2 regions of the Geobacillus sp. FSL K6-3411 genome follow, and region 1 is predicted to be linked to the other one. Evidence: predicted binding sites of a transcription regulator. Region 1 holds the regulator's gene; the other holds the start of a gene.
The links. The regulator LexA, encoded in region 1, represses DNA repair genes until DNA is damaged. The targets are predictions, from matches to a motif close to CGAACATATGTTCG.
Positions count from the first base shown of each region.

Region 2: recN (DNA repair protein RecN) is a predicted target of LexA. The motif match lies at 5,048-5,061, and genes of this name have one in related genera.

Region 1 covers NZ_CP150187.1:1,354,098-1,365,477, reverse strand. Annotated here, with positions in the region: gene NSQ22_RS06945 (ABC transporter transmembrane domain-containing protein) at 1-640, opposite strand, end outside; gene NSQ22_RS06940 (YneF family protein) at 766-978, opposite strand; gene sirA (sporulation inhibitor of replication protein SirA) at 1,067-1,504, opposite strand; gene tkt (transketolase) at 1,692-3,698, opposite strand; gene NSQ22_RS06925 (DUF896 domain-containing protein) at 3,818-4,048, opposite strand; gene NSQ22_RS06920 (recombinase family protein) at 4,182-4,835, opposite strand; gene yneA (cell division suppressor protein YneA) at 4,854-5,159, opposite strand; gene lexA (transcriptional repressor LexA) at 5,317-5,940, shown strand; gene glnA (type I glutamate--ammonia ligase) at 6,004-7,338, opposite strand; gene NSQ22_RS06900 (MerR family transcriptional regulator) at 7,378-7,779, opposite strand; gene NSQ22_RS06895 (methionine gamma-lyase family protein) at 7,856-9,127, opposite strand; gene hflX (GTPase HflX) at 9,141-10,388, opposite strand; gene NSQ22_RS06885 (trimeric intracellular cation channel family protein) at 10,541-11,146, shown strand.
Region 2 covers NZ_CP150187.1:2,453,638-2,465,017, reverse strand. Annotated here, with positions in the region: gene xseA (exodeoxyribonuclease VII large subunit) at 1-312, shown strand, start outside; gene NSQ22_RS12510 (exodeoxyribonuclease VII small subunit) at 309-539, shown strand; gene NSQ22_RS12505 (polyprenyl synthetase family protein) at 543-1,436, shown strand; gene dxs (1-deoxy-D-xylulose-5-phosphate synthase) at 1,701-3,593, shown strand; gene NSQ22_RS12495 (TlyA family RNA methyltransferase) at 3,599-4,444, shown strand; gene argR (transcriptional regulator ArgR) at 4,528-4,977, shown strand; gene recN (DNA repair protein RecN) at 5,120-6,841, shown strand; gene spoIVB (SpoIVB peptidase) at 7,068-8,363, shown strand; gene spo0A (sporulation transcription factor Spo0A) at 8,601-9,434, shown strand; gene NSQ22_RS12470 (hypothetical protein) at 9,566-9,985, opposite strand; gene NSQ22_RS12465 (YycC family protein) at 10,126-10,278, opposite strand; gene NSQ22_RS12460 (glycerophosphodiester phosphodiesterase) at 10,387-11,121, shown strand; gene NSQ22_RS12455 (DUF2627 domain-containing protein) at 11,125-11,373, opposite strand.

The DNA.
Region 1 (11,380 bases):
CGAACGCTTTGATGACGCGGACGCCGCTCATGCTTTCTTGCACTTTATCATTTAGCGCCGAAAACGCTTCTTGCGCTGTTAAAAATCGCCGGTGAAGCATCGTTCCATAGCGGCTTGTCGCTATAGCCATCACCGGCAGCGGCAGCAGGCTGATCAACGTCAGCTTCCAGCTGATCGAAAACGCCATCGTCGCCAGCACAACCCCGCCGAGCGTCAACGAATCAACAAGCGTTAAAATGCCGCTTCCGGCCGTTTGCTGAATCGCCTGCAAATCATTGGTCGCATGGGCCATCAAATCACCGATCCGCTTCCGCTGGTAAAACGACGGCGCCATTTTCGTAAAATGGGCGTACAGCTCGTTGCGCAGCTGGCGGGCAAGCTTGACGGCTGATCCGAAAATGCAAATACGCCAAACGTAGCGGAGCACATAGAGCGCCCCCGCGATGGCAGCAAGGGCAACCATCCAACGAATGAGCACCTCTTTCGTCATCGTGCCGTTTTTCATATGGTCAACTAAAATACCGATCACTTTCGGCGGGATCGTTTCCAAAAAGGCAACGATCACGAGTAATAGAATACCGGTGATATACGCCTTTTTCTCTTGGCGAAAAAACCAAAACAAATCGCGGAACACGCTCATGCGGCCATCCCCCCTTTCATTTTCGCTAATGAACAACCGCTATACCATTGTAGCAAAACTAGGAAAATTTAGAAAGAACATTTTTCTAAAATAAAAAGACACTCTCGATCGAGTGTCTGTTTCGTTTATTTCAGCTGGTTGTTCATCATTTTCATCATTTGGTTGATTTTCTTTTGCGACGGGGTCATGCCCATTTGCATCATCATCATGCGAATCATTTGTTCATTGATCGGCGGATTTTTTTTCAAATAATTGATCATCGTTTTGCGGGCGATGAAAAACCCGAGCGCCATACCAGCGATAAGCGCTAGTACACCAACGAGAATCGTGTCCCACATACAGCGATTTTCCTCCTTCTTGTTGTCTCCCTAACAGTGTACTAAACGATGTGCCATTAGACAATATTTCGCGCCAAAAATCTTCACGTTACGCGAATTTTCTTCCTTGCGCCGGCGCAGATAACCAATGGTAGTCGGCAAAATCAGCAGCAACCGCCAAAAACGACGGCGCTAATTGTGCGAGCGCCTGTCCGATGTCAGCCGCCAGCGACGCGCTATCAGCAACAAGGAGCAGGCGGCGCTTTTGCACGACAAGCAGCGCTTCCTCACCGACGTCATTTCGCAAAATGAACATGTTGCGCTCTAAATTTTTGCCGACATGCCCGCTAAAATATTGCTTTAAGCCTAACTCAAGACGTGAAAACGACAACCGTTCGGTAATAAATTCGACTTGTTTGCGGCAAATCGTTTTTAACGGCGCTTTGGCATATTGATGTTCCCGAAGCAATTCGACAACTTTTTCCGTCCGATGGCGATAGTGCGCCGCCACTTCGTCATTTAATAAATAAATCCAATACCGAACCATGCCCCATCCCCCATTTCATCTCATCTATCTCTATTATAGAAAAGAAGGGGAGAAAAATATGTCTATTAACGGCAATTTTTTTCACTAACATTGTCGATTTTTGTTTATAGTGACCAGCGGCCGCAAATAGGGCAAAAAAGTTGCCCTTGCAACAGCACAAGGGCAACCTGTTCTCACGGTCATTGAATTACTTGCCAAGCAACGCTTTCACGCGATGAACGACGTTATCGACGGTAAAGCCGTATTCCGCCATAATTTTTTCTCCCGGAGCGGAGGCGCCAAACCGATCGATGGCTAAAATGTCGCCATCCGCACCAACATAGCGTTCCCAACCGAGCGAGGCGCCCATTTCAATGGCCAGCCGCTTCGTCACCGCCGGCGGAATCACTTCATCACGGTACGCTTTTGGCTGCGCTTCAAAGCGATCCCACGATGGCATGCTGACGACCGAGACGTGAATCCCTTCGGCAGCGAGCGCTTCTTGTGCTTGCACCGCCAAGCTGACTTCCGAACCGGTTGCCAAAAGCAGCGCCTCCGGAGCACCGTTTTTCGCCGGCGAGACGACGTACGCACCTTTTTTCACGCCTTCATATGCCAAATCAGCCGTTGTCGGCAACGTCGGTATGTTTTGACGCGTCAGAACGAGCGCGGTCGGCTTGTCCGTCGATTCAACCGCCAGACGCCATGCCGCCGCCGTTTCGTTCGCGTCAGCCGGTCGGATGACTGACAAATTCGGCATCGCTCTTAAGGAAGCGAGCTGTTCAATCGGCTCGTGCGTCGGGCCGTCTTCACCGACAGCAACGCTGTCATGCGTCAAAACATAGGTAACCGGCAGCCCCATGAGCGCTGCTAATCGAATCGCCGGACGCAAATAGTCGGAGAACACGAAGAACGTGCCACCAAATACTTTCACCCCACCATGGAGCGCCATGCCGTTTAACGCCGCTCCCATGGCAAATTCGCGCACACCAAACCAAATGTTGCGCCCTTCATAGCTGCCCGGCAAGAAATTGCCGCCTTCTTTAATAAGCGTTTTGTTCGAGCTTGCCAAGTCCGCTGAACCGCCCAACAACTGCGGCACCGCTTTGGCAATGGCGTTGATGACTTCCCCGGACGACGACCGGGTCGCCAAACTTTTTCCAGCTTCGTACACCGGCAGCGCAGCTTCCCAACCGTCTGGAAGTTTCCCTTCGATCGCCTGCTTCAGCTGGGCGGCCAATTCTGGATACGCCTGCTCGTAAGCGGCCAATCGTTCATTCCATTCGGCTTCTTTTTTCGCCCCGACTTCTTGTACCGTTTCCCGGAAATGGGCATACACTTCTTCCGGCACATAGAAATCTTCGGCAAACGTCCAGCGATACGCTTCTTTTGTCAATTTCGCCTCTTCTGCACCGAGCGGAGCGCCGTGAACACTCGATGTGCCTGCTTTCGTCGGCGAGCCGTAGCCGATCGTCGTTTTCACTTCAATGAGCGTCGGCCGGTTGAGGTCAGCCCGCGCCTCTTCAAGCGCTTTGGCGATTTCCTCGATGTTGTTGCCATCTTCGACGCGCAAATATTGCCAACCGTACGCTTGGAACCGTTGAGCGACGTTTTCCGAGAACGATAGGTTAAGCTCTCCGTCCAGGGAAATGTCGTTCGAATCATACAGAACGATCAAGCGGCCCAACTGCAAATGACCAGCGAGTGATGCAGCTTCGCTCGCTACTCCTTCCATTAAATCACCATCGCCGCAAATCGCGTACGTATAATGGTCAATCATATCAAACCCGTCACGATTGTATGTAGCCGCCAAATGCCGCTCAGCCATCGCCATACCGACTGCCATCGCAATTCCTTGGCCGAGCGGGCCGGTCGTCGCTTCCACTCCCGGCGTATGGCCGTATTCCGGATGCCCTGGCGTTTTGCTTCCCCATTGGCGGAACTGTTTCAAGTCGTCCATCGATACGTCGTAGCCGCTTAAATGAAGCAGGCTGTAAAGCAGCATCGACCCGTGCCCAGCTGACAAGACAAACCGGTCGCGGTTGAACCAGTTTGGATTCGCCGGATTATGATTCATGAATTTCGTCCAAAGGGTGTACGCCATCGGCGCCGCGCCCATCGGCATGCCCGGATGCCCGGATTTCGCCTTTTCGATCGCGTCAATCGACAGCGTTCGAATCGTCGTAATCGCTAGTTGTTCAATCGAATGCGCCATCATTTTCCTCCCCTTCGTCAATATGGTGTCATTTACTATCATATAGAAAATTGACTTCTTTGTACAACGTTATTTTCGCTGTCAAAAAACAAGGAGCCTTCGCCTTTCTTAACTGCCGGTTAATGGAGGCGATGGCGCTGGCTTTCCTTTAATTTTTTAGGCGTCACGTCATTGCCGTTCGGGTCGATGACCTTCACCGTGTGAAGCATATCGGTCATCGCTTTGCGAAACGCCTGAATGTATTCGCGGCGCAGCTTTGCCTGCTCCATCACTTCTTCCGGCGACAAGCCGACCGTTTTTGCCTTTTTGGCCAGCTCATTGATGCGGGCCAATTTATGTTTGGCAAGCATTGAGCATCTTCTCCTATCTACCATATTATCGTTCTGTTTTATCTTATCCGATGACACGGGGAGATGGCAACGATGACATCTTGACCTTCTTTCTTTGCCGATCCGCACCTTCAGAGCCAAGGACAACACGCAGTCAATGCCGCCCTTGCTGTTCATCCATATACTCTTGATAGCGGCGATGGACGGTCGCTTTGGACGCCTCGTAACCAAAGCTCCGGAGCGTCGCAGCGATGTCCGCAAACGTCAAGCCGCGCTCGCGCAGGCGAACGATCTCTTCGACTGGCAGCTCAATCCGATCGCGCCCAGCGTTTTCCCCACGGCGCGTTAAGTTCCGCTCCGGCCGGTAACCACGGGCAATGGCCCGCTGCATCCCGCGCTTAATCTTCGCATTATGTATTTTCCGTTGATACTCCTCGACGATGGCAATAATCGACAGCACCATCTCATCAGCCTCTGACAGCGGCATCTCTCCATGGTGGCTGGCGCTGTATATTTTCACCCCTCTTTTTTTCAAGCAGTGCAACACTGCCATGCGCGCATGGCCACGCCCGAGTCGTGTTTCATCTTGAATGAGTAAGGCGTCGACCTCCTCTTCTTCACAAAGCGCAAGCAGCTCGAGTACTCCGTCACGGTCGGCTTCGTAGCCGCTCGCCTGCTCGGCGATCACTTTGATGACGTCAAAGCCGCACTCTTTCGCCAGCTTCTCCAGTTCGGTGCGCTGCCGTGCAAGCGATGTTTCCTGCTCCGTTTTATCCGTGCTGACACGGCAGTAAATGACCGCCTTCATGACCATCCCTTCTTTCTATCACCGCTTGACGGCCAATGAGCCGTCCTGCTTTGATTTTAACACAGGGATGACGATTTGTTCACCGGCGGTGAGGCGCGAGCTCGGCAAACGATTGACATCGACCACCCAACGAATAAATTCGTCCGGCGACAAGCCGTGCGCCGGCTCGTATTGCTTCGCGAGCCCCCAAAGCGTATCGCCGGAGGCGACCGTTACCGTCATGTATTGTTTTTTGTCAATCGGGCTGCTGGCGTAGACGAATCCTACCAAGACGAGTGCGAGCAAACACGAAAAAATGAGGTAATGCAGCAACGTTTTCTTCATTTCCCCCACCCTTTTTCTAGAATGTGTGTTCGCCTTTTCTTTCATTATAATCAAGAACGTTTGTTCTCGTCAATAAAAACTCGAACTTATGTTTGTTTTTCCATTTCGCCCGTGCTATAATGAAAACAAATGATGTGGCAAGAGGGTGTGAAAAAGGATGACGAAACTGTCCAAACGGCAGCAACAAATTTTAGAGTTTATCAAGCAAGAAGTGAAAACGAAAGGCTATCCTCCGTCGGTAAGGGAAATCGGGGAAGCAGTCGGTTTGGCATCGAGTTCAACCGTCCACGGCCACCTTGCGCGTCTAGAAAGCAAAGGGTACATCCGTCGCGACCCAACGAAGCCGCGCGCCATTGAAATTTTGGACAGCGATCTGACAAAAGAAAGGGAAAAAGAGGAGGTCATTTCCGTGCCGATGATCGGCAAGGTGACAGCCGGCCAGCCGATCACCGCCGTTGAAAATATTGAGGACTATTTCCCGCTGCCGAAACGGCTTGCTGCCGGCGAAGAACAGCTGTTTATGCTTGAAGTGATGGGCGACAGCATGATCGAGGCCGGCATTTTGGACGGCGACTACGTGATCGTCCGCCAGCAGTCGTCCGCTAACAACGGTGACATCGTCGTTGCCATGACGGAGGAAAACGAAGCAACGGTGAAACGATTTTTCAAAGAAAAAGACCATATCCGCCTGCAGCCGGAAAACGTCCATCTCGAACCGATCATCGTCCGTGACTGCACGATTCTCGGTAAAGTGATTGGCGTCTATCGTCTGATCAACTAAAAGTCCGTTCAGCGCCGTGCTCCATAACAAAAGCTGCCCCGTTTGTCGGGGCAGCTTTTATGATTAGTACAGCTCCATATATTGGTCCAATTCCCATTGATGGACCGTTGTCCGATACATATCCCACTCGATTTCTTTCGCTTCGACGAAATGCTCGAATAAATGTTTGCCAAGCGCTTGGATGATCACCTCATCCGATTTTAAATTGTCGAGCGCTTCGATCAGCGTCGCCGGCAAATCGACAATCCCTTCTTCAAGCCGTTCTTCTTTTGTCATGACGTAAATATTTCGGTCAACCGGCGCCGGAGGAGTGAGCTTGTTGCGAATACCGTCAAGCCCAGCCGCCAACAGCACGGCCATCGCCAAGTACGGGTTCGCCGCCGGGTCGACACTGCGCACTTCAATGCGGGTGCTCATGCCGCGCGAAGACGGAATACGGATGAGCGGGCTGCGGTTGTGCGCCGACCAAGCAACATAACATGGAGCCTCATAGCCTGGAACAAGCCGCTTATACGAGTTGACCGTCGGGTTCGTCACCGCCGTAAAGTTTGGCGCATGTTTCAGCACACCGGCGATAAACTGCCGCGCCGTATCGCTCAACTGCAAATCGCTGTTCGGATCAAAAAAGGCGTTTTCGTTATTGCGGAACAACGATAAGTTGCAGTGCATTCCCGAACCGTTAATGCCGAAAATCGGCTTCGGCATAAACGTCGCGTGCAGCCCATGTTTGCGAGCGATCGTCTTGACGACAAGCTTAAACGTTTGAATGTCGTCGCATGCTTTGATAGCATGGGCATATTTAAAATCGATCTCGTGCTGCCCCGGGGCGACTTCGTGGTGCGATGCTTCAATTTCAAACCCCATTTCCTCAAGCTCAAGCACGATGTCGCGCCGGCAGTTTTCTCCCAAGTCGGTCGGCGCCAAATCGAAATAGCCGCCGCGGTCATTCAATTCCATCGTCGGACGCCCATTTTCATCGAGCTTAAAGAGGAAAAATTCCGGCTCCGCCCCTAAGTTGAACGCCGTAAAGCCGAGCGCTTCCATTTCCTTCAGCACGCGTTTTAAATTGTAGCGCGGGCAGCCTTCAAACGGTGTGCCATCCGCATTGTAAATGTCACAAATAAAGCGGGCGACTTTCCCTTTTTCCGCGGTCCACGGAAAGATGACAAATGTATCTAAATCAGGGTATAAATACATGTCCGATTCTTCGATGCGGACAAATCCCTCGATCGATGATCCGTCAAACATCATTTTATTGTTAAGCGCCTTCTCAAGCTGACTGATCGGAATTTCGACGTTTTTGATCGTACCCAAAATATCGGTGAATTGCAGGCGAATGTACTTGACGTTTTCTTCTTTGACGATGCGCATAATGTCTTCGCGCGTATATTTTGCCATATCTAAACTCCTCCCCGGCTCCGAAATCATTTTCCATCATTAATGAAAGAAGCGAGCGAGATCTCCTTGGCGAAGCGATGCGCGCTGAAACCGTCCGGCCTGCAGCAACTCCGTCCGCAACATTTCGCGCAACTCCTCGTCCGACAGCTTCGGTTTTTCTGCTTTTCCAACTTTTTCTGACGGTTCATGGTGCCCCTCTTGCTGAGCGGCAAAAATTCGCTTAATGCCGGCAAGGTTGACACCTTGGTCAATTAAATCTTTAATTTCAAGCAAACGGTCGATATCATTGAGCGAAAACAGCCGCCGGTTGCCCTCGGTGCGCGCTGGCATAACGAGGCCGTGCTCTTCATAATAGCGGATTTGGCGCGCTGATAAGTCCGTCAGCTGCATCACGATCCCAATCGGAAACAATGGCATGGAACGACGAATGTGGCTGCTCATGCCAATTCCTCCTCGCTTTTGATACCTTTATTTTACCATAATGTTAAGAAATGAGTCAATGAGATGTTACATTTTCTCACAAACAAATCAACTGCTGTTCAAGCAAGCGGTGAACCGCCGAACAAACAGCGATTTTCACGTGTGAATACGTAAGACCGCCTTGAACGTATGCGACATATGGCGGGCGCAGTGGCCCGTCTGCCGTCAACTCAATGCTCGCTCCTTGCACGAACGTACCAGCGGCCATGATGACTTTGTCCTCATAGCCGGGCATCTCGCTCGGGTATGGAGTAAAATGGGCGTTCACCGGGGAAGAAGCTTGGATGGCTTGACAAAAAGCAACCATTTGCTCTGGATCGTCAAAACGAACTGACTGTACAAGATCGGTGCGCTTGGCGTCCCATGCCGGCGATGTCTCGAGTCCCACCCGCTCAAGCATTGCGGCGGTGAACACCGCTCCTTTGAGCGCCTGTCCGACAACATGTGGAGCCAGGAAAAATCCTTGGTACATATCAGGCAGGCTGTACAGCGACGGGCCGACTTCGGCGCCGATGCCCGGTGAAGTCATCCGATAGGCGCACGCTTCGACATACTTCCGCTTTCCGACAAGATAGCCACCCGTTTTTGCCAGTCCCCCTCCTGGGTTTTTAATGAGCGAGCCGGCCATGAGATCAGCGCCGACATGGCATGGCTCTTTCTCCTCGACAAACTCGCCATAGCAGTTGTCGACAAACACGACGACATCTGGCTTGATTGCCTTGACAAAAGCGATCATCTCGGCGATTTCGTCGACCGTAAACGATGGACGTGTCGCGTAGCCGCGCGAGCGCTGAATGCCAATCATTTTCGTCCGTTCGTTCATCGCTTCACGCACCGCTGGAAAATCAACCGCTCCGTCCGCCGTAAGCGGTACGCTCCGATAACGAATCCCAAACTCTTTCAGTGAGCCGACGCCGCTGCCGCGAACGCCGACGATCTCTTCAAGCGTGTCGTACGGAGCCCCGGTGATGTAAAGCAGTTCATCGCCCGGGCGCAGCACGCCAAACAGCGCGATGGCGATCGCGTGCGTGCCAGAAATGATTTGCGGACGGACAAGGCCCGCTTCTGCGCCAAATACATCCGCGTAAATGCGATCAAGCGTATCGCGCCCTGTATCGTCATAACCGTAGCCAGTCGTCGGGATGAAATGGCCGTCGCTCACTTGATGGCGGCGAAAACTGTCGAGCACGCGATATTGGTTCGCCTCGACACGTTCATCGATGGAGCGGTGGATCGGCGCAATTTGTGCTTCAACTTCCTCGATGAGAGCAGCGATTGTTTCTCCGTATCTCCACTGTGTCCAAAACATAGATAAACCCTTTCTATCGTTGAAATAATTGAAGCTCCCCATATAGCGGGTGCGTCGGCAGCACGTACCCTTGGCACTCGTACGTGCCCCCTTGTTCATTATAATGCCATTCCTGCAAAATTGTGTCCGTTTTTAACTGAGCAAGCAATTTTCCTTTTCCGCTCGGAATTGATACGTCGTAACGACTCATTTGCTGTTTCACCGCTTCTTCGATAAAGCGGCGGAGCCGGTCAACATCGGTGGCCGAGAGTGCGCTCATCACGATTGCATCAGTTGTTGTCGGGAGAAATTGTGGCGCTTGCCGGTCGCTTTTATTGTAAACGGTGACGGTCGGAATCGAAGAAGCTCCTAGTTCCGCCAAAAGCTGCAATACGGTACGCTCATGTTCAGCGTAATCCGGATGCGACGAGTCGACGACATGAAGCAGTAAATCCGCTTCTTTCACTTCTTCAAGCGTTGAGCGAAACGCGGCGACAAGCGTCGTCGGCAAATCTTGAATAAATCCGACCGTATCGGTGAGAAGCACCGTATACCCGCACGGCAAAATGCACTTGCGCGTCAGCGGATCGAGCGTGGCAAACAGCAAGTTTTCTTCCAACGAGTCGGCAGCGGTCAACCGGTTAAAGAGCGTCGATTTGCCAGCGTTTGTATAACCGACAAGCGCTACTTGAAATGCGCGGTTTTTTTGCCGACGCTCCCGATATCGCCCGCGATGCTCGGCGACGCGCCGCAGCTCGCCTTTAATGTCATCGATGCGGCGGCGAATGTGACGGCGATCCGTTTCAAGCTTCGTCTCCCCCGGGCCGCGCGTGCCGATGCCGCCACCAAGGCGAGATAACGCCGCCCCTTGGCCGCTAAGGCGCGGCAGCATATACTCGAGCTGGGCGAGCTCAACTTGCAGCTTTCCTTCTTTCGAACGGGCACGCTGAGCAAAGATATCTAAAATGAGCTGCGTCCGGTCAATGACTTTCACCTCACCAAGCATGTTCGTCAAATTGCGGGCTTGGCTTGGCGACAGCTCGCTGTTGAAGACGACGAGATCCGGCTCCAGCTGCTTGACGATGGCGGCAAGCTCTTCTGTTTTCCCTTTGCCGATATACGTTGCCGGATGCGGCGATTCGCGTTTTTGCACAAGTTCCGCCACCACTTCGCCGCTCGCTGTCGCAACGAGTGAAGCGAGCTCCTCCATTGAATAGCGGAACCGTTCGTCATCAACACCGGCGAGTTGACAGCCGACGACGATCGCTTGTTCTCGGCCCATGACATCCCTTCCTTTCTAACGGTCCTTTTTCTCTGCTCTCATCATACCAAATCCAGCTGCCACCCTGCCAGTTCGTTCAAAAAATGATTGATTTCCCGCCGTTTTTGCCCCTACAATGATACAGGAAAACAGCATGGAAAGGAACAGCGAGAATGACGTGGGAAGTGTTAAGCATCATCGGAACCATTGCCTTTGCCATCAGCGGGGCGATCGTTGCGATGGAAGAAGAGTACGATTTGCTTGGGGTGTACATTTTAGGGATCGTCACCGCCTTTGGCGGAGGGGCAGTGCGCAATTTGTTGATCGGGATTCCTGTATCCGCGTTATGGCAACAAGGTCCGCTTTTTCTTGTCGCCTTAGCTTCGATGACTGTTGTGTATTTGTTCCCAAAACAAATGCTCCCGCCGTGGAAGCGATGGGGCAACTTTTTTGATGCTCTCGGCCTGTCAGCATTTTCCATTCAAGGAGCACTGTATGCCGTGAACATGGGACATCCGTTAAGCGCAGTCATCGTCGCCGCTGTGTTGACCGGTAGCGGCGGCGGCATCATCCGCGATGTGTTGGCGGGAAGAAAGCCGCTTGTGTTGCGCTCGGAAATCTACGCCGTCTGGGCGATTTTAGCCGGTCTCGCTATCGGGTTGAAATGGACAGAGTCGCCAGTGGAACTGTATGTACTGTTTACTGTCGTCGCCGCCCTTCGTATTTTGTCGTACACATATGGCTGGAAACTGCCGCGCCGAGCGGTTGGAGGAGAGTGATTGAAAACATGACCGTTCTTTCAATATTGTCTTCCATTTTTCAATTTTTGTAATCCTTATTCGAACATCCCCTTCACTTAGTGATGACGATATACGATTCTCGTAAAATCATACCAACGCCCAAAGAAAAGGCGGATCCGAAACGGTCATGTTTTTTCAACAAAACACAACATCTGTTCTTTCTTGATTGTGTTGCATGCGGTAACAAGAAAAGGTGTCCCGCGCCTTTTGGGA
Region 2 (11,380 bases), 1.1 Mb from region 1:
CTGTGGCGCCATCACCCGGAGGCGGAGCTTGAGCGGATGAAAGAGCGGCAAAAAGCGACCGCCGTCGCGCTTGAAAAAGCGATGCGCACCGCCTTGGAGCGCCATGCGTTCCGCTTTCGTTCCCATGTCGCTCGGCTGGAAGCGCTCAGCCCGCTCCGCATCATGGAACGCGGCTATAGTTTGGTGTACAATGAGCGGCACGAGCTTGTGAAACGGATCGGTCAACTCCAGGTCGGTGAGCGCCTGTCCATCCGGGTTCAAGACGGACAAGTCGATTGCCAAGTGATGGGAGTGGAGGAAAAAACGACATGAGCGAAGAAAAAGAAATGACGTTTGAAGAAGCAATGAAACAGCTGGAATCGATCGTTGAAAAATTGGAAGAGGGAAACGTGCCGCTTGAAGATGCCATTGCCTTTTTTCAAGAAGGCATGAAACTGTCGAAACTTTGCCATGATAAATTGCAGCACGTTGAAAAACAGCTCGAGTATATGTTGCGCGAAGACGGCGAGCTCGTTCCTTTTTCGCCAGAGGAGGCATGACAGGTGGCGTCGCTTGAGATTGAACAATTTTTAAACGAGCAAAAACAGGCTGTTGAGGCGGCATTGTCTCGCTACATTGCTCAGCTTCATGGTCCGGAGACGCTGAAAAAAGCGATGGCTTACTCGCTTGAAGCCGGCGGCAAGCGCATTCGCCCGCTCTTGTTGTTGTCAACGATTCAAGCGCTCGGCCAAAATCCGTCGCTCGGCCTGCCGGTGGCTTGCGCGATTGAAATGATCCATACGTATTCGCTTATCCATGACGATTTGCCGAGCATGGACAATGATGATTTACGGCGCGGCAAGCCGACAAACCATAAAGTGTTTGGTGAGGCGATGGCCATTTTGGCGGGAGATGGGCTGTTGACGTACGCGTTTCAATTGATCGCCGAGATCCATGATGAACGTGTGCCTGTTGATGTCCGACTGCAGTTGATCGCAGAGCTGGCGAAAGCGGCTGGCCCGGAAGGGATGGTGGCCGGGCAAGTCGCTGATATGGAAGGAGAAGGAAAAACACTGGCGCTCGCCGAACTGGAATACATCCACCGTCACAAAACCGGAAAAATGCTGCAATATAGTGTGCATGCCGGGGCGCTACTCGGTGGCGCCGATGCCCGGCAAATGCGCGAGCTTAACGAATTTGCCGCTCATTTAGGTCTCGCCTTTCAAATTCGTGACGATATTCTTGACATTGAAGGAACGGAAGAGAAAATTGGAAAACGGGTCGGCAGCGACCGTGAAAATCATAAGGCCACCTACCCGGCGCTGCTGTCGCTTGCCGGTGCAAAAGAAAAACTGGCGTTTCATATTGATGCGGCGAAGCGTCATTTACAGCAAGCTGATGTTGATGGTGCCACGCTCGCCTATATTTGCGAACTTGTCGCTGTCCGCGACCACTAATCATGAGACAGCCGCCTTCGCTCCGCGTTTGTTTTGATTCGGAACCGAAGGCGGCTGTTTTTTGTTCTCCGTTCGACAAGTAGGTGCCACAACTCCCCGCCCGATTCTTTCTGCATTTCTTTTGTGCTATACTCACAGAACGGACGGCATGGCCTTGCTTCATCGGCAAAAGTCGATTTTTCGTGCCGAATCATGTATAATAATACTACCTGTATCATGGGAGAACCGGCTCGGAGAACGACCAAATGAAAGCGAGTGATCTTGTTGGACTTAACGAAAATTGAACATCCGCGCGTGGTAAAAACCATGTCGATTCCCCAGCTGAAACAGTTAAGCGCCGATATCCGGCGATTTTTAATTGAAAAGCTGTCGAAAACAGGCGGACATATCGGTCCAAATTTAGGGGTCGTCGAGCTGACGATCGCCCTTCATCGGGAGTTTGACAGCCCGAAAGATAAGCTCATTTGGGACGTCGGCCATCAGTCGTACGTGCATAAAATTTTGACCGGGCGCGCCGCCGAGTTTGATACGCTTCGGCAATATAAAGGGCTGTCGGGGTTTCCGAAGCGGAGTGAAAGCGAGCATGATGTCTGGGAAACCGGTCATAGCTCGACATCGCTGTCGGCAGCGATGGGAATGGCGATCGCCCGCGATTTGAAAGGGACGGATGAATACATTGTGCCGATTATCGGCGATGGAGCGTTGACCGGTGGGATGGCGCTTGAGGCGCTCAACCATATCGGTCATGAAAAAACGGATATGATCGTGATCTTAAACGATAATGAAATGTCCATCGCCCCGAACGTCGGAGCGTTGCACAACATTCTTGGCCGACTGCGCACCGCCGGCAAATACCAATGGGTCAAGGACGAGCTCGAACTGTTGCTCAAACGCATTCCGGCGGTCGGCGGCAAGTTGGCGGCGACCGCTGAGCGGTTGAAGGACAGTTTAAAGTACTTGCTCGTTTCCGGCGTGTTTTTTGAGGAGCTTGGGTTTACGTATTTAGGTCCGGTTGACGGCCACGATTTTGAGGATTTGCTTGAAAACTTGCGCTATGCGAAGAAGGTGAAAGGCCCGGTTCTTGTGCACGTGATCACGAAAAAAGGGAAAGGCTACAGCCCGGCAGAAAATGACAAAGTCGGCACGTGGCACGGCACAGGGCCATACAAAATCGAAACTGGCACCTTTGTCAAGACAAAAGAAGGGGGACCGTCATGGAGCGGGCTGGTCAGTGAAACAGTACGCCGGATTGCCCGCACTGACCCGCGCATTGTCGCCATTACACCGGCGATGCCGGTTGGTTCGAAGCTTGAAGGGTTTGCGAGCGAATTTCCGGATCGGATGTTTGATGTTGGCATCGCCGAACAGCATGCGACGACGCTTGCGGCCGGACTGGCAACGCAAGGGATGAAACCGTTTTTGGCCATTTACTCGACGTTTTTGCAGCGGGCATATGATCAAGTGGTTCATGACGTATGCCGGCAAAATTTAAACGTCTTTTTCGCCATTGACCGCGCCGGACTTGTCGGTGCTGACGGCGAAACACATCAAGGGGTGTTTGACATCGCCTTTTTGCGCCATGTGCCGAACCTTGTTTTGATGATGCCAAAGGATGAAAACGAAGGCCAGCATATGGTGTACACTGCCCTCCGCTATGATGACGGGCCGATCGCCATGCGTTTTCCGCGCGGTAACGGACTTGGCGTTCCGCTTGATGAGGAACTGAAAGAAATTCCGATCGGCACATGGGAGGTGCTGCGCGACGGCAGCGATGCGGTGATTTTAACGTTTGGGACGACGATTTCGATGGCGCTTGAGGCGGCTGAACAGTTGGCGAGAGACGGCGTGTCGGTGAAAGTCGTCAATGCCCGCTTTCTGAAGCCGATGGATGAAGCGATGCTTCACGAATTGCTCGAGAGCCGTCTGCCGATATTAACGATTGAAGAGGCGGTCTTGCAAGGCGGTTTTGGCAGTTCCGTGCTTGAATTTGCCCATGACCATGGCTACCACCAGGCGGTCATTGAACGGATGGGCATTCCTGATCGCTTTATCGAGCATGGAAGTGTCAGCGAGCTGCTGGACGAAATCGGGCTGACGGCAGCCCATGTCGCTGATCGCATCAAAACGATTATGCCAAGAAAACAGAAAAGGGCTTGAGAAAGATGAAAGGAAAGAAAGAACGGCTCGATGTGTTGCTTGTTGAACGCGGGTTGGTAGAAACGCGGGAAAAGGCGAAGCGGGCCATCATGGCCGGGCTTGTCTATTCAAACGATGTCCGGCTCGAGAAACCCGGAGAAAAAGTGCCGGCTGACATCCCGCTTGAGGTGAAAGGCAATCCGCTTCCATATGTCAGCCGCGGCGGCTTAAAATTGGAAAAAGCGTTGCGTGAGTTTCAGATCAGCGTTGAAAATAAAATTGTGCTTGATATCGGCGCGTCGACTGGCGGATTTACTGATTGTGCTTTACAACACGGAGCGAAGTTATCGTACGCCGTTGACGTCGGCTATAACCAGCTCGCGTGGAAGCTTCGTCAGGACGAGCGCGTCGTTGTCATGGAGCGAACGAACTTCCGTTACGTGACGCCAGATTTGTTTACAAAAGGGATGCCGGAAGTAGCGGTTATTGACGTATCATTCATTTCGCTTCGACTCATTTTGCCTGTCGTTAAGACGGTTATTGTGCCGGGCGGTGATGTGATCGCCCTCGTCAAGCCGCAGTTTGAAGCCGGCAAGGAAAACGTCGGTAAAAAAGGGATCGTCCGCGATCCGGATGTTCATCGGGAAGTGCTTGAGTCGATCGTTCAATTTGCCTGTGCCGAAGGGTTCGATATCCTCCATTTGTCTTATTCGCCAATCACCGGCGGCGACGGCAACATTGAGTTTTTGCTTCATGTCGTCTATTCTGGTGGAGAGAAAGGCGAAAATCGTCTTTCGGCGCCGATCGCCCATATCGTGAACGAGGCGCACGATCGCTTGCGGACCGGACAACGAGAATCAGATGCTAAATAAGCGTCTTCTGTGAAAAAGGTGGGCCCCTGCAGGGCGGAACGGGCAGAAAACCTGCATCTTTGAACATAAGGAGGTGGCTCGATTTGAACAAAGGGCAACGGCATATAAAAATTCGCGAAATTATTATGAACAGCGACATCGAAACGCAAGACGAGCTCGTCGACCGGCTGAAAGAAGCGGGCTTTAACGTTACTCAAGCGACCGTATCGCGCGATATTAAAGAGATGCAGCTCGTCAAAGTGCCGATGGCTAACGGCCGCTATAAATACAGCCTTCCGTCCGATCAGCGCTTCAATCCGTTGCAGAAGCTGAAACGGGCGCTTGTCGACGTGTTCATTAAGCTAGATGGAACCGGCAACTTGCTCGTGCTGCGGACGTTGCCGGGCAACGCTCACGCCATCGGTGTCTTGCTCGACAATTTGGATTGGGGTGAAATCGTCGGCACGATTTGCGGTGACGATACGTGCCTCATTATTTGCCGGACGCCGAAAGATGCAAAAAAAGTGTCCAACCAGCTGCTGTCAATGCTCTGACCGAGGACCGGCCCGACGTTCCCCCCGTGCTAGGGAGAAGGAAAACGGGAACGGTCCTCAATTATGAACGTGAACGCATGTTCGATAACAAGAATGAAGATGGACAACATACGCGCCATTCGAACGTTCAAGGGGTGATGGGATGCTCGCCGAGCTGTCGATTAAAAATTTCGCGATCATTGAATCGCTATCTTTGTCCTTTGACAAAGGACTGACAGTGTTAACCGGCGAAACAGGGGCTGGTAAATCGATCATCATTGATGCGATTCATCTATTGATCGGCGGGCGCGGTTCCGCCGAATTTGTCCGTTTCGGCGCGGAAAAGGCAGAAATCGAAGGGCTGTTTTTGCTTGATGATGACCGCCACCCATGTTGCCAAAAGTGCGCTGAGGTCGGCATCGATGTGAGCGAAGGAATGGTCGTTTTGCGCCGCGACATTTTGGCTAACGGCAAAAGCGTCTGCCGCATTAACGGCAAGCTGGTGACGACCGCCATATTGCGGGAAGTTGGAGCGACGCTTGTCGATATTCACGGTCAGCATGAGCATCAAGAGCTGATGGATCCGTCGCGTCATTTACCGCTTCTTGATGAATTCGGCGGTGCGGAGATGGCGGAGGCGCTCGCACGCTACCGCGCTGTCTATGAACAGCATGAAGCGTTGGTGAAAAAATTAAAAAAACTGAGTGAAAATGAACAGCAAATGGCGCATCGGCTTGATTTATTGACATTTCAGCTGCGCGAAATCGAACAGGCCTCACTCGAGCTCGGAGAAGACGAACGGCTGATGGAAGAAAAAGTGCGCATTGTCAACTTTCAAAAGATATACAGTGCCATCCAAAAAAGCTATGAAGCGCTCTCCGGTGAAGGACGCGGCCTTGATTCGATCGGGGAAGCGATGGGCCACCTCGATGATGTCGCCCCGATGGATGCTGCGCTGAAGGAGGCGTACGAAACAGTTGCCAACAGCTACTACTTGCTTGAAGAAGTGATGTACAAGCTGCGCGACCAGCTCGAGGAGCTTGAGTATGACCCGGCGCGGCTTGACGCCATCGAAAGCCGCCTCGCTGAAATCCAACAGTTAAAACGAAAATACGGCGCAACGATCGCTGATATTTTGCAATATGCTGAGGCGATTGCTGAGGAAATCGAGACGATTGAAAACCGTGAGACGCATGTGCATGAACTTGAGCGGCAGCTTGCAGCAGTGACAAGCGATTTGCTGATGGAGGCGGAAAACGTGACCAACGTTCGCCGCACTTACGCCCGGGAGCTGATTGAACGCATTCACCAAGAGTTAAAAGATTTGTACATGGAGAAGACGCAGTTTGACATCATCTTTGCGAAACGTGAAGGACCACTCGATGCTCCATTGGTTGATGGCGTGCCGGTTAAGTTTCACGAAGATGGCATCGACGTCGTTGAGTTTTACATTTCGACGAACGTCGGCGAGCCGTTGAAACCGCTCGCTAAAGTTGCTTCGGGCGGTGAATTGTCACGGATTATGTTAGCGTTGAAAACGATTTTTTCCAAACATCAAGGGGTGACGTCGATTATTTTCGACGAGGTGGATACAGGCGTCAGCGGTCGTGTCGCCCAAGCGATCGCCGAAAAAATTTACCGCATTGCCAGCGGTTCACAAGTGCTTTGCATTTCTCACCTGCCGCAAGTGGCTGCCATGGCGGACACGCATTTATTCATCGCCAAAGAAACGGACGGAACGCGGACGAAAACAGTGGTGAAAAAGTTGGATGAGGAGGAGAAGGTGAAAGAAATCGGGCGAATGATTTCCGGCGTCGAAATGACGGAGTTGACAAAACAGCATGCCAAAGAACTGTTAGAACTGGCGGCCAAAATGAAACAATAACATTTACTTCCAGACCGTGTGCGGTTGCTTGATTTGTGCTGAGTCTTTCCCTCACCAAACCGTCTGATTTGACGGCAGGCGTTTGATGTGCTGCTGGGATGTAATGCTATCCATCCTAGGCAGCTTTTTTTATTCGTGCCGCGATTATATTTTCCCCTGTTCAGGCAAAATTAAAACTGTAACCGTTTTTGTATGGTGTAGGCGGGAGCGAGGAGAGTGAGCGACATTGAATAGAGAAACGGCGCGAAAAATGATAGGAGTGCTTCTCCTTGGGATATTGATGGTCATCGGTTTTTCCAAGCCAATGAAAGAATATTGGCAAATTCCGAAACAGCTTGTGCTGTTTGAAGGAGACGCGGTCAAGTTTGAAGCCGCCTCTCTTCCGGTGCAAGCAACCGCCAATGACCGAAACGCTCCCGAAACGCTCGAAGTTGAGCGAAAAAACGGTTCGTTGTCTGTAAAAGCGAAACAAAGCGGACAGGAAACAATGGTTTTGCAAGTTGCAGGGATGCCGGTTAAGCAAGTGGATGTCAACGTGTTGCCAACGCTGAAAGTCGTTCCCGGCGGGCAATCGATCGGTGTGAAACTCAATACGGTCGGTGTTCTTGTCGTTGGTTACCATCTCGTGGAAACCGAAAACGGAAAAAAATCGCCGGGGGAAGCGGCTGGTATTCAAGTTGGCGATATCATTACCGGCATTAATGGTAAAAAAATTGAAAACATGAGTGACCTCTCCCCTTTCATTGAGGAAGCTGGCAAAACAGGAAAACCGCTTCATCTGCAAATTCTGCGCGACCAGCATTCCATGACAACGAAGCTCGTTCCACTGAAAGATAAGCATGACGACGTGTACCGCATCGGTTTATACATCCGCGATTCTGCCGCTGGCATCGGGACGATGACATTTTATGACCCGAAATCGAAAAAATATGGCGCACTCGGCCATGTCATTTCCGATATGGATACGAAAAAACCGATTGTTGTCCAAGACGGACAAATTATGAGCTCGACCGTTACGTCTATTGAAAAGGGGACGAGCGGCAATCCAGGGGAAAAATTAGCTCGCTTCTCCGATGGCGGGGAAGTCATTGGTACCATTACGAATAACAGTCCGTTTGGCATTTTTGGCAAACTGACAAAATCGTTGCCAGATGGCCCGATTACGAATCCGATTCCGGTCGCATTGGCGAGTCAGGTGAAAGAAGGGCCGGCGAAAATGTTGACGGTGGTGGAGAATGACAAAGTCGAACAATTTGATGTGGAAATTGTTAACACCATTCCGCAAAAATTCCCGGCGACAAAAGGGCTTGTCATTCGCGTCACCGACCCGCGGCTGTTGAAGAAAACGGGCGGTATCGTCCAAGGGATGAGCGGCAGTCCAATTATTCAAGATGGAAAGCTCGTTGGTGCAGTGACGCATGTTTTTGTCAACGATCCGACATCGGGCTATGGTGTCCATATCGAATGGATGTTGCAGGAAGCAGGAATCGATTTATATGGCAAACAAAGAAAAGCGAGCTGACCGAGTCGGCTCGCTTTTTTGGTCGTTGCAAAATTTTTTTCAAAAAAGGCGGCAAAATTTTTGCTGATTTGGCATAGATATTTGGTGAAACATCCGTTAAAATGAAACGTGTAAAGATTTTTCGACAAATAAGCATTTTTTGGAAGCGAATGTTGTCTAATAGGCTCGCTTTTTGTTATAATTTTTATTTTTTGCTAATTGATGAAAAATAAAAGGATTTTTTGCCACTGTTGTCGAATGTACGTTAACGGAATATTACATAGCAAGAAAAAATGGGGGAGGACGATTGGTTTGAGCATTAAAGTGTGCATTGCCGACGATAACCGTGAATTGGTGACGTTGCTTGATGAATATATTTCGAATCAGTCGGACATGGAAGTGATTGGTACAGCATATAACGGCCAAGACTGCTTGCATATGCTTGAAGAGAAGCAGCCGGACATTTTGATTTTGGATATCATTATGCCACATTTGGACGGGTTGGCCGTGCTTGAGAAAGTTCGTACTAGCTTTGAGCACCAGCCGAACGTTATCATGTTGACGGCGTTTGGTCAGGAAGATGTGACGAAAAAAGCGGTCGAACTCGGCGCTTCCTATTTTATTTTAAAACCGTTTGATATGGAAAATTTAGTTCATCATATCCGACAAATTTACGGAAAAACCGCACCGGCTGCTAAAAAAGTAGCCCCGGCGTATCAAGCGCGCGACAATAAGCCGAAAAACTTGGATGCGAGCATTACGAGCATCATCCATGAAATCGGCGTCCCTGCCCATATTAAAGGGTATTTGTATTTGCGCGAGGCGATCGCCATGGTGTATCACGACATCGAATTGCTCGGTTCGATCACTAAAGTGCTGTATCCTGATATCGCTAAAAAATACAACACGACCGCCAGCCGCGTCGAGCGAGCCATCCGTCATGCGATTGAAGTTGCATGGAGCCGAGGCAACCTCGAATCGATTTCCTCGCTGTTCGGCTACACTGTCAGCGTCTCGAAAGCGAAGCCGACGAATTCCGAATTTATCGCGATGGTAGCCGACAAGCTAAGATTGGAACATAAGGCGTCGTAACGATGAGAGAAAATCATGGCATGACGTCAGGTGTCCCATGGATGGGACACCTTTTCCTGTTGATGATGCACAATGCGGTTCAAGGCCGGTGATTCGCCTAGTGTGCCAAAGGCGTTTCGTTTTGCCTTCTCTTATTTGTATTTATACCAAGCGATCCAGCCCTTTTCTTGATGTTTGGCTACAAATATGACTCCTTCCGACAAACTTGCACTAGGCAGCAATTTAGGGAAACGGAGTTTGACGACCCATGAATGTTGGGCGATTGGTTTGCCGCATAACGATTCGGCCATTTGAACATAAGGGGTTTTTGATTCAGCGAGCATCAGCGCTTCTTCCACTTCCCATTCACTGTACTCTTTCCCCGGATAAAGCGAAGGGATTATCGTTTTTAATGCGTGAAGAAGTTCCGGTTTGTCTGCCGAAGAAACGGGCGCGAGTTCCGAAGCATTGGGACACTGTTCGCCTGCATAGGAGTGCGTCGGATAGGCATAGAACAAAATTGAAACAAACGACAATATCAAAAAATAAACCATGAGAAGATGTTTTTTCATCTATCATCACCCCATGGTTTATATTCCCCAAATATGTAAAGAGCATAACTGTTCCATCACGCTGTTCATCGGAAAAGGGTGGAAAAGTTTAAACACAACGGTGATGGCACTCGAGTTTTTCGCATTGGGATGCCAAATGGTTAGGATGGGTCATGTTCGTTTTCCTTTTTCTCGAGCTCGAGCAGTTTTTGCATTAAAATGTGCGGGGGCATATGCATCACCCGTTCAATCGGGATTCCGAGCGCTTTAGCTAGTTTTTGCGCCGTTTCCAATGAAATTTTCAGCGGTTGCATCATGTTCACCTCATTTCATCATACATTAGTTTTAGTATAACGAATGATCGTCGGCGTCGGCTAGTCCTGTTGGCCGAACGGTCATTATACACGAAAGGGAGAAGACGAATGACACTGATTTTTGCCCATCGTGGCGCGGCCGGAACTCACCCGGAAAACACGATGGTGGCGTTTCGCGAAGCGGAAAGAGTAGGGGCTGACGGCATTGAATTGGATGTACAGCTCACCAAAGACGGTGAAATCGTCGTTATTCATGACGAGACAGTCGATCGGACGACCGACGGAAGTGGCTGGGTGCATGACATGACGTACCGCGATTTGCGCAAGTTGAACGCAGCGGCGAAATGGGGAGGCCGATACGGACATTGCCCAATTCCTCATTTGGAAGAAGTGCTCGCTTGGCTCGAACCGACAAAGCTTTTCATTAACATTGAGTTGAAAAATAACCGCATTCCCTATGAAATGCTCGAACAAAAAACGATCGCCCTTGTTCGCCGCTATGGGCTTGAGAAACGGACAATTTTTTCATCGTTCAACCATAACAGCATGCGTTTTTGCCGAATGGTTGCGCCGGAGATCGAAACAGCGCTTCTTTATATGGAGCCGCTCTACGACCCGTGGACGTATGTCAAGGTGATGAAAGCAGACGGGTTGCATCCGTACTATCGGACAGTGACGGCTACATTTGTTGCGAATGCGCAACGTCGCGGGCTGGCTGTTCGGCCGTTTACGATCAATAAGCCGGAAGCGATGAAAACAATGTTTGCCTACGGGGTTGATGCTATTTTTACCGACCATCCTCGCCGTGCGAAAGAATGGAAGGAAAAACGCCTTAACGAATGACCGTTAAGGCGTTTTTCGTTTGCGTTGAAAACGAGCTTGCACTTTGTTTCGTTTCCGGTCACGGTGCAACAAAAAACCGCCGATAAATGCCAAACCGGCAGCAAACAGCGCAAGCCCGGCGAGAAATTGCAGCCATAAGGCGGCAAACGGCGGCTGTATCACGCCAAATAGCGCATCGCGCATCCATTTAATGCCGAGCGCTGCCGCCAAGCCGGGGACAACTAAAATCAACAGCGCAATCATTCGCTCCATCGCAATC